3 regions of the Sphingomonas abietis genome follow, and region 1 is predicted to be linked to each of the others. Evidence: riboswitches for the same ligand, from Rfam matches in the RefSeq annotation. Region 1 holds a riboswitch; each other region holds the start of a gene.
What was found. A riboswitch is a leader RNA that binds a small molecule or an ion and turns the genes downstream of it on or off. The one in region 1 is predicted to bind cobalamin.
Positions count from the first base shown of each region.

Region 2: it holds a riboswitch for cobalamin, as region 1 does, so the genes downstream of both, metE (5-methyltetrahydropteroyltriglutamate--homocysteine S-methyltransferase) here and PBT88_RS15060 (TonB-dependent receptor plug domain-containing protein) in region 1, are expected to answer to the same signal.
Region 3: it holds a riboswitch for cobalamin, as region 1 does, so the genes downstream of both, PBT88_RS01975 (acyl-CoA thioesterase) here and PBT88_RS15060 (TonB-dependent receptor plug domain-containing protein) in region 1, are expected to answer to the same signal.

Region 1 is NZ_CP115174.1:3,185,268-3,188,797, forward strand. It holds gene PBT88_RS15055 (ABC transporter substrate-binding protein) at 1-116, opposite strand, end outside; gene PBT88_RS15060 (TonB-dependent receptor plug domain-containing protein) at 133-2,109, opposite strand; cobalamin riboswitch at 2,284-2,509, opposite strand; gene PBT88_RS15065 (phosphoenolpyruvate carboxykinase (GTP)) at 2,578-3,530, opposite strand, start outside.
Region 2 is NZ_CP115174.1:1,579,703-1,583,232, forward strand. It holds gene metE (5-methyltetrahydropteroyltriglutamate--homocysteine S-methyltransferase) at 1-2,004, opposite strand, end outside; cobalamin riboswitch at 2,266-2,483, opposite strand; gene PBT88_RS07770 (hypothetical protein) at 2,586-2,891, opposite strand; gene PBT88_RS07775 (L,D-transpeptidase family protein) at 2,906-3,530, opposite strand, start outside.
Region 3 is NZ_CP115174.1:397,065-400,594, forward strand. It holds gene PBT88_RS01970 (LysR family transcriptional regulator) at 1-719, shown strand, start outside; cobalamin riboswitch at 778-990, shown strand; gene PBT88_RS01975 (acyl-CoA thioesterase) at 1,138-1,887, shown strand; gene PBT88_RS01980 (murein hydrolase activator EnvC family protein) at 1,918-3,087, opposite strand; gene PBT88_RS01985 (23S rRNA (pseudouridine(1915)-N(3))-methyltransferase RlmH) at 3,087-3,509, opposite strand; gene rsfS (ribosome silencing factor) at 3,520-3,530, opposite strand, start outside.

The sequences.
Region 1 (3,530 bases):
GCCAGCACCAGCTGATCGGTGCATTGGTTGAGCGACATCACCCGCCACGGCTTCGCCACGCCCCCCGCAGGAGACGCGGCGACGGCCAGCGCGAGGATGCCGCTCGACCAGCGCATCAGATCATCGTTCCGATCAGAAGTTCACCCGGACGCCACCATAGCCGGCGCGGCGCGGCGTGGCGAAGGTGTAGACATCCTCATAATGCTCGCCGAGCTGGTTCTCGACGCGGCCGAAGATCTGCACCTTGTCGGTGAGGTTGTAGGTCGCGTCCATGTTGACCAGCGTATAGCCGTGGAGGCGCACCAGCGAGCCCGGATAGGTGCCGAAGAACTCGTCATTCTGCGCGCCATTGTAGCGCACGCCGAGATTGGCGGAGAAGCGCTGGTGCGGCGGCGCCCAGCCGAGGTTGAGGCTGGCCGTGTTCTTGGCGCGGCGCAGCGCCTGCGTCTCCACCGTGCCGACCAGCACGTCGAGCGACTGCGGCGCGTGCAGATAGGTATAGGCCGCGTCGATCCGCCAGCCGTCGCCGAGCCGTGCCGCCGCCGAGACCTCGACACCGCGCTGGCGGGTGTGGCCGGGCAGGTTGACCGAGGTCTGCTCGCCGGCCGCGTTGTAGGTGGTGGTGATCTCGTCCTTCAGGCGATTGTCGAAATAGGTCGCGTCGATCGTGATGTGGCGATCGAGGAACGCCTGCTCGACACCGGCTTCCCAGCCATGCGACTTCTCGGGCTTGAGGTTCGGATTGCCGATGTAGATGCCGGCATAATAATCGAACAGCTCGCTGAAGCTCGGATCCTTGACGCCCGAGCCGACCGCGGCGTGGACGCGGGTGCCGGTGTCCAGCTTGTAGCTCGCCTGCACGCGATAGGTGGTGGGATCGCCGAAGCGGTTGTTCCAGTCGTGCCGCACCGAGGCGCCGATCGCGAGGCGATCGTGGACGGTCAGGTCATATTCGCCGACCAGGCCGACATTGGTGGTGTGCCGCCAGCCGAGGAAGGCGCCATATTGGGTGATGGTGGTGCGCTCGCTCTCGCGCTTGGCATCGACCGCGACGGTCGCGACCTGCTTGATGTCGTCGGTGCCGAAGTGGAAAGCGCCCTCGTAGCTGCCCTTGAGGCGACGGCCATGTGTGCCGTAGGTCGCGTCGATCGGCTGGCCCTCGCGCGGCGAATAGGTGTCCGCCACGTCGTAATCGGTGCGCTTGGTGTCGGCGATCTGGGCGGTCAGCGCATTGGTGAAGCGACCGTCGAGCAGGTCGAGCTGGCCGCGCACCAAACCGTAGATGCCGCGATAATGATAATGGGTGCCGGGCGAATCGACGGTGACGCCGCTCGCATCGGCATCATCGGTATCGGCATCGCTGTAATTGTAGCGGCCGACCGCGGTGATGTGGAAATTGGGCGCGACCGTCCAGATCGCCTTGCCGGAGGCGCCGACCTGATCGGCCCCGACATCGCGCGAGCCGCCCTCGGCGGTCGGATAACCGCGCGTGTGGAGCGCGGTGCCGGTGAAGGCGTAATCGAGATCGCCCTTCACCCCGGCGACGCGGGCCGCCCCGTCCACCGTGCCCATCGAGCCGCCCTCGGCGCGCAGCGAGACGCCGGGCGCCTCGGCACCGGTGCCGGTGATGTAGTTGATCACGCCGCCGATCGCGTCCGATCCATAGAGCGAGGATTGCTGGCCGCGCAGCACCTCCATGCGCGCGGCGGGATCGGCGAGGATCGTGCCGAAGTCGAACTCGCCGGTCGAGGGATCGGACACCTCGATGCCGTCGACCAGCACCATGGTCTGGTTCGCCTCGGCGCCGCGGATGCGGATCTGGGTCTGGCCGCCGATCGCGCCGGTACGGCTGACGTCGACGCCGGGCACGTCGCGCAGCGCATCCGACAGCACGCGGGTCTGGCGCTGTTCGAGCGCCTGGGCGTCGATCACCGTCACGGATGCGCCGAGCAGGTCGGTCGGGATCGCATCGCCGGAACGGGTCGCGGTGACGACGATCGTGTCGCCATTGGCATCGGTGCCGGGCAAGGCGGGATTGCTCTGCGCGTAGGCCGGCATGGCCGGCAGGGCGGCGCCGAGCGCGAGGATGGTGGCGATGGTCGTCTTCAAAATCTGTCCCCCGGGCGCTGAGCGACTTCGGGCGGGGGCTTCCGTCGCGGACGGCCGGCGCAAGGGACAGACGCGCGCCGGTGGCACCCCTCCCCCACAACCGATGCGGCCCCTGCCGCACACACGTCGCTCAGACGGGCAAACCGTGCCGTGGCTTCTCCCTGAGCCAAGGCAAGAGCGACCTCATCGCCGGCAGGTTTCCTGGCTCACGGGTCGTCGCACGATGCACGCCTTCCCAGGCCGTCAGGCCCAGTGGCCGGCCCGTCCGCGAGGACGGGGCCGAAGTGCATCGCGCTCTCCGCTTACAGTTGCAGGGACAGCCACGGAATAGGGCAGCGAACCACCCGCACCGCGTTCCCTATTAAGCCCCTCGCGGGGCACCGGCGCGATCACGGGGGATCGGCCGAAGCCCTTCCCCCTTGCGGCGGCCCTATACCGGGATTCGGCCGATCCGCCAGACAGAAAAGCTCAGGCGGGTTCACCGAGCCGCTGCTCCAGCCGCGCCTGCTCGTCGCGGATCGCATGGGGCACGCGATCGCCGAGCCTGGCGAGATCGCGCGCCGACAGGCTGGCCTCCTCGCGCCAGACATCCGCGTCCACCGCCAGCAGTTCGGCAAGCTTCGCGGGTTCGAGCGAAAGGCCGTCGAGATCGAGCGAGGCCGGCGCCGGCACCCGGCCGATCGGGGTATCGATCGCCTCCGCCTCGCCCTCGATGCGATCGACGATCCACTTGAGCACGCGGCTATTCTCGCCATAGCCCGGCCACAGGAACTTGCCGTCGGCGCCCTTGCGGAACCAGTTGACCAGATAGATGCGCGGCAGATGCCCCGGATTGGAGGCGGCCGAACGGCCCATCTTCAGCCAGTGCCCGAGATAATCGGCCATGTTGTAGCCGCAGAAGGGCAGCATCGCGAACGGATCGCGGCGCAATTCGCCGACCTTGCCCTCGGCCGCCGCGGTGCCCTCCGACGCGATGTTGGCGGCGAGATAGACGCCATGCTGCCAGTCGAACGCCTCGGTGACGAGCGGCACCGCGGTCGCCCGGCGCCCGCCGAACAGGATCGCCGAGATCGGTACGCCGGCCGGATCTTCCCATTCGTCGGCGATCGACGGGCATTGATCGGCCGGCGCCGTGAAACGGGCATTGGGATGCGCGGCGGGTTTGCCCGCGGCCGGATCCCAGCGCTGGCCTTGCCAGTCGATCATGCCGACGGCCGGCGGCGCATCGGTCAGCCCTTCCCACCAGACATCGCCGTCGTCGGTCAGCGCGGTATTGGTGAAGATGCAATTGGCGAACAGCGTATCGACCGCATTCCTATTGGTCTTGATCCCCGTCCCCGGCGCCACGCCGAAGAAACCGGCTTCCGGATTCACCGCATAGAGCCGGCCGTCCCTGCCGAAGCGCATCCAGGCGATGTCGT
Region 2 (3,530 bases), 1.6 Mb from region 1:
GAACTCCGAATAGCACATATGGGTGTGGATCTGGGTCTGCGACGCCACGCCGGAGGCGGTGATGCGGAAGCATTCCACCGCCCAGTCGAGATAATGCGCCCATTCGGCGCGGCGCAGCGGCAGGCCTTCGCGAAGCGCCGCCTCGTCGATCTGGATGATCCTGGCGCCGGCGGCTTCGAGATCGACCACCTCGTCGCGGATCGCGAGCGCGATCTGGCGGCAGGTCTGCGAGCGCGGCTGGTCGTCGCGCACGAACGACCATTGCAGGATCGTCACCGGCCCGGTGAGCATCCCCTTCATCGGCCGGTCGGTGAGGCTCTGCGCATAGGCCCACCAGTCGACCGTGATCGGCGTGGGGCGCGCGACATCGCCATAGATGATCGGCGGGCGGACGCAGCGCGAACCATAGCTCTGCACCCAGGCCGCCTTGGTGAAGGCGAAGCCGGCCAGCTGCTCGCCGAAATATTGCACCATGTCGTTGCGCTCGAACTCGCCATGGACGAGCACGTCGATGCCGATCTCCTCCTGCCAGCGGATCGCGCGTTCGGTTTCCTCGCGCAGGAAGCGCGTATAGCCGGCCTCGTCCAACTCGCCCTTGCCAAAAGCGGCGCGGGCCTTCCGCACCTCGGCGGTCTGCGGGAAGGAGCCGATCGTGGTGGTCGGCAGCGGCGGCAGGGCGAGGATCGCCTGCTGCTGGCGGATGCGCTCGGCGAACGGCGCCGCGCGTCGCGTCCAGTCGATATTGACCGTGGCGAGGCGGGCGCGGACGGCCGGATCGTTGGTCAGCGGCGACGTCCGGCGTGCGTGGATCGACGCGCGATTGGCGGCCAGCATGTAGGCGACGGCGCCGCGGCCCTCGTTCAGCGCCTTGGCGAGCAGCGCCAATTCCTCGATCTTCTGCACGGCGAAGGCGAGCCAGTCCTTCACCTGCGGATCGAGCTTGGTTTCCAGCGCGAGATCGATCGGGGTGTGGAGCAGCGAGCAGGAGGGCGCGATCAGCAGCTTGCGCCGCGCCTTGGCGATCGGCTCGAGCCGGTCGAGCAGGGCGGAGAGGTCGGCCTTCCAGATGTTGCGGCCATCGATCACGCCCAATGACAGCAGCAGGTCTTCGCGCGCACCGGCGAGTACGGCATCCAGCTGTTCGGGCGCGCGGACGAGATCGACGTGCAGGCCGGCGACCGGCAGGGCCAGCGTGGCGGCGAGATTGTCGCCGAGCGCGCCGAAATAGGTGGCCAGCATCAGCTTGAGGCCGGTCAGTTCGTTGGCGAAGCGATCATAGGCGGTGGCAAAGGCCGCGCGCTGGCGATCGTCGAGATCGAGGACGAGCGCCGGCTCGTCGATCTGCACCCAGTCGGCGCCTTCATTCTGCAGCTTGCGGAGCAGATCGACATAGACGGGCAGGATCGCCGGCAGCAGCGTCAGCGGATCGAAGCCCGGCTGCTTGGACTTGGCGAGCAGCAGGAAGGTGACCGGGCCAAGGATCACGGGGCGGGTGTGATGGCCGAGCGCCTTGGCCTCCCGGAACTCGTCGACCGCCTTGGTCGAGCTGAGCTGGAACGACTGGTTCGGCGTCACCTCCGGCACCATGTAGTGATAGTTGGTGTCGAACCACTTGGTCATTTCCTGCGCGGGAACGTCGGCGGCGGCGCCACCATGGCTATGGGCGCAGCCTGCCTCGTCCTGCGTCCCGGTCTGGAGGCCGCGGGCCATCGCGAAATAGATTTCCAGCGAATCCGCGGTGCCCAGCGCGCGATAGAGGGCGGGGATCGCGCCGACCATCACGCTGGCATCCAGCACCTGATCGTAGAAGGAGAAATCGCCGGAGGGCATGATGTCGAGGCCGAGCGCCGCCTGTCGCTCCCAGGTGGCGGCGCGCAGGCTGCGCGCGGTATCGAGCAGGGCGGCCTTGTCGGTCTTGCCGGCCCAATAGGCCTCGACGGCGGTCTTCAGTTCACGGCGGGCGCCGATGCGCGGAAAGCCGAGATTGGAAACGAGAACGGACATGATTCTTCTCCTTCGGCAAACCAGGATCGGCCTGCCGTTGTGGTCGTGACGGATGGTGAGAGGGGGCGCGGGCGCGCCGCGTCAGGCCGACGCGACGCGCCTGCGCATTCGGATCGGGTAGAAGGGGAGAGGGATCAGCATCGGCCTTGCACCACAATGAGGGCGGAAGGCCGAGCGGACATCGCGCGATATCGTCGACGCGTGCGAAGGCACGACGCCAGGCGCTGGTCGCGCGATCCACCGGAGGCACCCCCGTCCGAGGAACGTTATCGCGACGAGGCAGGTCTCCTGGCTCGCGGGTCAACACGCCGGCCCCGGTCTTCCCGGCGGACGGATCCGCCAGTGACACGATAAGGGGCCGCCGCTCACCGCTTACAGTTGCGGGGGCAGCGCCGGATTCCGCCCGAAGGCGCCACCGGCTTCCCGTCTTAGCCCCGCCGCCATCGCTGGAGCGGGGAACCTCGACGCGACGGGTTAGACACCGGCGCGGCGTGGCTGTCAATCGGGATATAAAGACATCCTTATGTCTTCATATCCCGATGAGGATTGCGTTGCGTGGGGCCGAAAGCGTCCCCTGTGGCCTATTGGCTGTTACCGGCTGCGTTCGCGTCATTGGCGGCTGACGAGGTGCGCGATGTCATGCCCACCGCATCGGCATCATCGCTCATCTGCTGATCCGCCGTCGGTTCGGGGGCGGGCTTGGGCTTGGCGACCACCGGCTTGGGCGGTGCGACCACGGGCTCGGGCGCAGGCGCGACCGGGAGGGGCGGCGGCGGCGCAGCCGGCTCCGTGGTCTGGTTTTCGGGTGGTGCTTCAGGAGTCTTGTGGCAGCCCGCGAGGAGCGTGATGCCGGCGAGCAGGATCAGCACGGAAGAGCGGATGGTCATGATGGTCCCGTTTCTCATTGGGCGGCGGTCATGGTCTTGGCGCGGTTGGCGCTGGTCGCCAGCCGATCGGCGAGTTGTCCGTCCCAGCCATAGGGATCGGCGAGGAAGGTCACCTTGCCGTCGGCATTGGCATAAGCTGTCCAGTAAAGCAGATAGACCGCGACCGGCATGTCGAGCCGGGCGCGCACCGTGTCGCCCTTGGCGAGCGCCGCGTCCACCGCGTCCGGCCCCCAGTCCGGCGTGGTATCGAGCATCGCCTTGGCGAGCTCGACCGGATGCGCCAGCCGCACGCAGCCATGGCTGGCCAGCCGGCTGTAGCGCCCGAAGGTGCTCTGCGAGGGGGTGTCGTGGAGATAGACGCCATAACTATTCTCGAAATCGAACTTCACCCGGCCGAGCGCGCTCTTCGATCCGGCCTGCTGCTGGAGCCGTGCGCCGCTGCCGGTGCCGATGACGCGGAAGCCGTGCGCCTTGAGATAGCCCGGATGCGCGCGCTCCTTGGGCCATAATTCCTTGGTGGCGATCGAGGTCGGCACGTTCCACGGCGGATTCAGCACGATGCTGTGGATCATCGAGGAGAGCATCGGCGTCTCGTCGCCGGGGCGGCCGGTCACAGCCCGCATCGACATCACCGGCTTG
Region 3 (3,530 bases), 1.6 Mb from region 1:
CGGGCGAGGCCTTCTATGCCGGCGTCCGCAATTTTCCCGATCTGGCGCTGGCTGCGATCCACGGCGCGCAGCGCGCCGCTCGCGGCGAAATGGGGGCGCTGCGGGTGGGCTTCACCGGATCGGCGGCGTTCAATCCGATCGTGCCGAGCATCATCCGCGCCTATCGCCGCCGCTTTCCCGGCGTCGAGCTGACGCTGCGCGAAGGCAATTCGCTCGATCTCATCGCCTCGCTTCAGGAGGATCTGCTCGATGCGGCGTTCCTCCGCCCGGATGCCGTCGAACTCGACGGTCTGCACATCGACGTGCTCGACGAGGAGCCGATGGTGGCCGCTCTCCCATCGGCGCATCCCGCCGCGGCCCGCGGCGTGCTGGCGCTGTCGGAACTGGCCGGCGAGGCCTTCGTCCTGACCCCGCGCGACATGGGGCCGAGCATCTTCGATGCGGCGGTGGTGGCGTGTCGCACGGCGGGCTTCGAGCCGGAACTGGGCCAGTCGGCGCCGCAGATCGCGTCGGTTCTGGCGTTCGTCGCGGCGGAACTGGGGGTTTCGCTGGTGCCGGCGGCGATGCGGATGGTGATGATCCAGGGCGTGAGCTATTGCGAATTGAGCGATGTGCAGCCCATCGTCCGGATGGCGATCGCCTATCGACACAAGAGCCTGTCCCCCGCTGGCCGTCATTTCCTCTCCGAAGCGCGCAGCCATGCCCATGTGGTCGGGTGAAGTTGACCGGATGGCGCGCAACCGGACGGACGCGCTTGACGCAGGTGCGTGCGGTTGCGAAGGACGGGGCGTCGAGGTTCCTCATCCCATGGATGAGGCTAAGACGGGAAATCGGTGATGCACTCCGGTGCGGATTCCGGTGCTGCCCCCGCAACTGTAAGCGGTGAGCGACAACCCTGTTCGGTGTCACTGGTGCCGTGCGGCGCCGGGAAGGCCTGGGTGGTCGTGACGATCCGCAAGCCAGGAGACCTGCCTCCGACGCGATAACGACCACCGGCGGGGTGTCCGGTCTGGCCGCCGGACTATCGGCCTGCGCGGGGTGCCCGGCTGGCCGCGCGTCGGCGCCCGACCGCATTGCGCGAGCGAAGCGAGACCTATGGCGGTAGCAGGCGACGGCACATCGATCCAACTGATCGACATGGTTTTTCCGGGTGATACCAATCACCACGGCACATTGTTCGGCGGCGTCGCGTTGGCGCATATGGACAAGATCGCGTTTCTGGTCGCGGCCCGTCACGGCCGTGCGCCGTTCGTGACGGCATCGTCCGAGAAGATCGATTTCGCGGCGCCCGCCCACACCGGCGACATCATCGAGGCGAGCGGCCATGTCGTCCGCGTCGGGCGCAGTTCGATCGACATCGAGGTCGAGCTGATCGCCGAGGGCACGGTCAGCGCGGAACGCCGGCTCTGCACGCGGGGGACGTTCACGCTGGTCGCGGTCAAGGGCCCGGAGACGCGGTTGCCGCTGCCGCCGGTCGCGGCCCTCGCCGCCGCCGCCGATGGCCGGCTGCGCATGGTCGATATCGTCTTCCCGACCCAGACCAACCATTATGGCACGCTCTATGGCGGCGATGCGCTCAAGCTGATGGGCAAGGCGGCGTTCATCGCGGCGACCCGGTTCAGCCGCGCGGTGATCGTGATGGCGGCCTCCGATCGCATCGATTTCCGCTCGCCGATCCGCGAGGGCGAGATGATCGAGACGATCTCGGAGGTGCAGAAGGCCGGGCGCAGCTCGATCCGCATCGGGATCGAATTGTGGGCGGAGAATCTGCTGACCGGCGAACGCCGTCATGCGGCGACGGCGGCGTTCACGATGGTGTCGGTGGACGAGCATGGCCGCCCGACGCCGCACCACGCCTCCGTCGCGCAGGCCGTGTCGGCCGGCTGACCGGTGATCCCGATGGCGTGACGTCCCGGATCAGTTCGCCTGGGCCATGGCGACGATGTCGATCGGGTGGTTGTCGCGCCGCAATTCGGTGGTGATCAGCGGCACGCTCGCGCCGGCAGTGCCCAGGGCATCGCCCCGCGCCACGCGCTGGCCGACCTTCGCGTCGATCGCGGCAAGCCCGGTCACGGTGGTCGTCCAGCCGCCGCCATGGGCGATGATGACGACCTGGCCATAGCTGCGGAAGGGCTTGGCGAAGACGATCATACCCGCGGCCGGGGCCGTGACCCTGGCGCCCGGCGCGGTGGCCAGCGTCAGGCCGCGCGATCGCACGCCCGACGGGGCGACCTCGCCGAATCCGGTCGCGACCTCGCCCGATGCCGGAAGCGCATAGCGCGGCGGGCCATCGGCGCCGGGCAGGGCGTCGTCGGCGCCGGCCGGGCGCAGTTCGGGGCCGGGCAGCCTGGCGAGGCGGGCGCGCACGTCGCCGGCATTTTCCAGCGTCTGCATCCGGTCGGCGGCGTCGCGCGCTTCCTCGCCGAGACCGAGGGCATGCTGCCGTTCGTCGGCCGCCTGATCGGCGAGCCGTTGCGATCGGCGAAGGGCGGTCTGCTCGACCTTGCCGAGTTCGGCCTGCCGCTGGCCGAGCAGCGTCTGGCTGGCGGCGAGAGCGGCGATCGCCCGCTCGGCATCGCCGCGCAGCTGGGTCTGCCGGTCGAGATCGGCGCGCAGCCCGGCGGTGCGGGCCTGGATCACCGGCAGGGTATCGGCGAGCAGCAGCCGGATATGGACGATATCGTCGATCGAACCAGGCTGGGCGATGGCGAGCGCCGGCGGGCGGCGCGCCATCGTCTGCAAGGCGGCAACGAGGCTGAGGATCGGCCCCTGCTTGTCGCCGATCCGATCGCGTGCCGCCTGCTGAAGCGTGGCGATCAGCCGGATGCGCGCCCGGGCGGCGGCGATGTCGGCCTGCGCCGCCTGCACCTGCATCCCCAGCGCCGCCGCATGGGCGCGGGCGCGCCCGGCCTCGTCGCCGGCATCTTCCGCGGCCTGGCTGAGGGCGGCGGCATGGGCTTCGGCGGCGGCGGCGGCCTGCTTGGCGGCGAGCAGCGAGACGCGCGCATCATCGAGGCCGGGGGCCTGCGCGGTCGTCGCCAGTGCGGCGATCGCGGTCGCCGCCAGCAGGATCCGCCGCCGGTGCATCAGCCTTCGCGGTGATAGGGATGGCCGGCGAGGATGCTGGCTGCCCGCCACAATTGCTCGGCCAGCATCGCGCGCGCCATCATGTGCGGCCACGTCGCCTTGCCGAAGGCAAGCAGCAGATCGGCCTTGTCGCGCGTCTGCGCCTCATGGCCGTCTGCGGCGCCCAGCAGGAAACGCACTTCCCGCACGCCGTCGTCGCGCCAGCGGCCGAGGATCGCGGCGAGCTCGCGCGAGGGCAGGTCGCGCCCGGTCTCGTCAAGCACGACCAGCCGGGTGCCCGGCGCGACATCGGGCACGCGCCCGCCGACATCAGGCAGTTCGCTGACCTTGGTGGGCCATGTCACGCGCTTCAGATAGCGCTCGACCAGGTCCGCCTCCGGGCTGCGCCCGATCCGCCCGCGCGCCACGATGTGCAGCAGCAACGGGGTGCCGTCAGGCGTCCG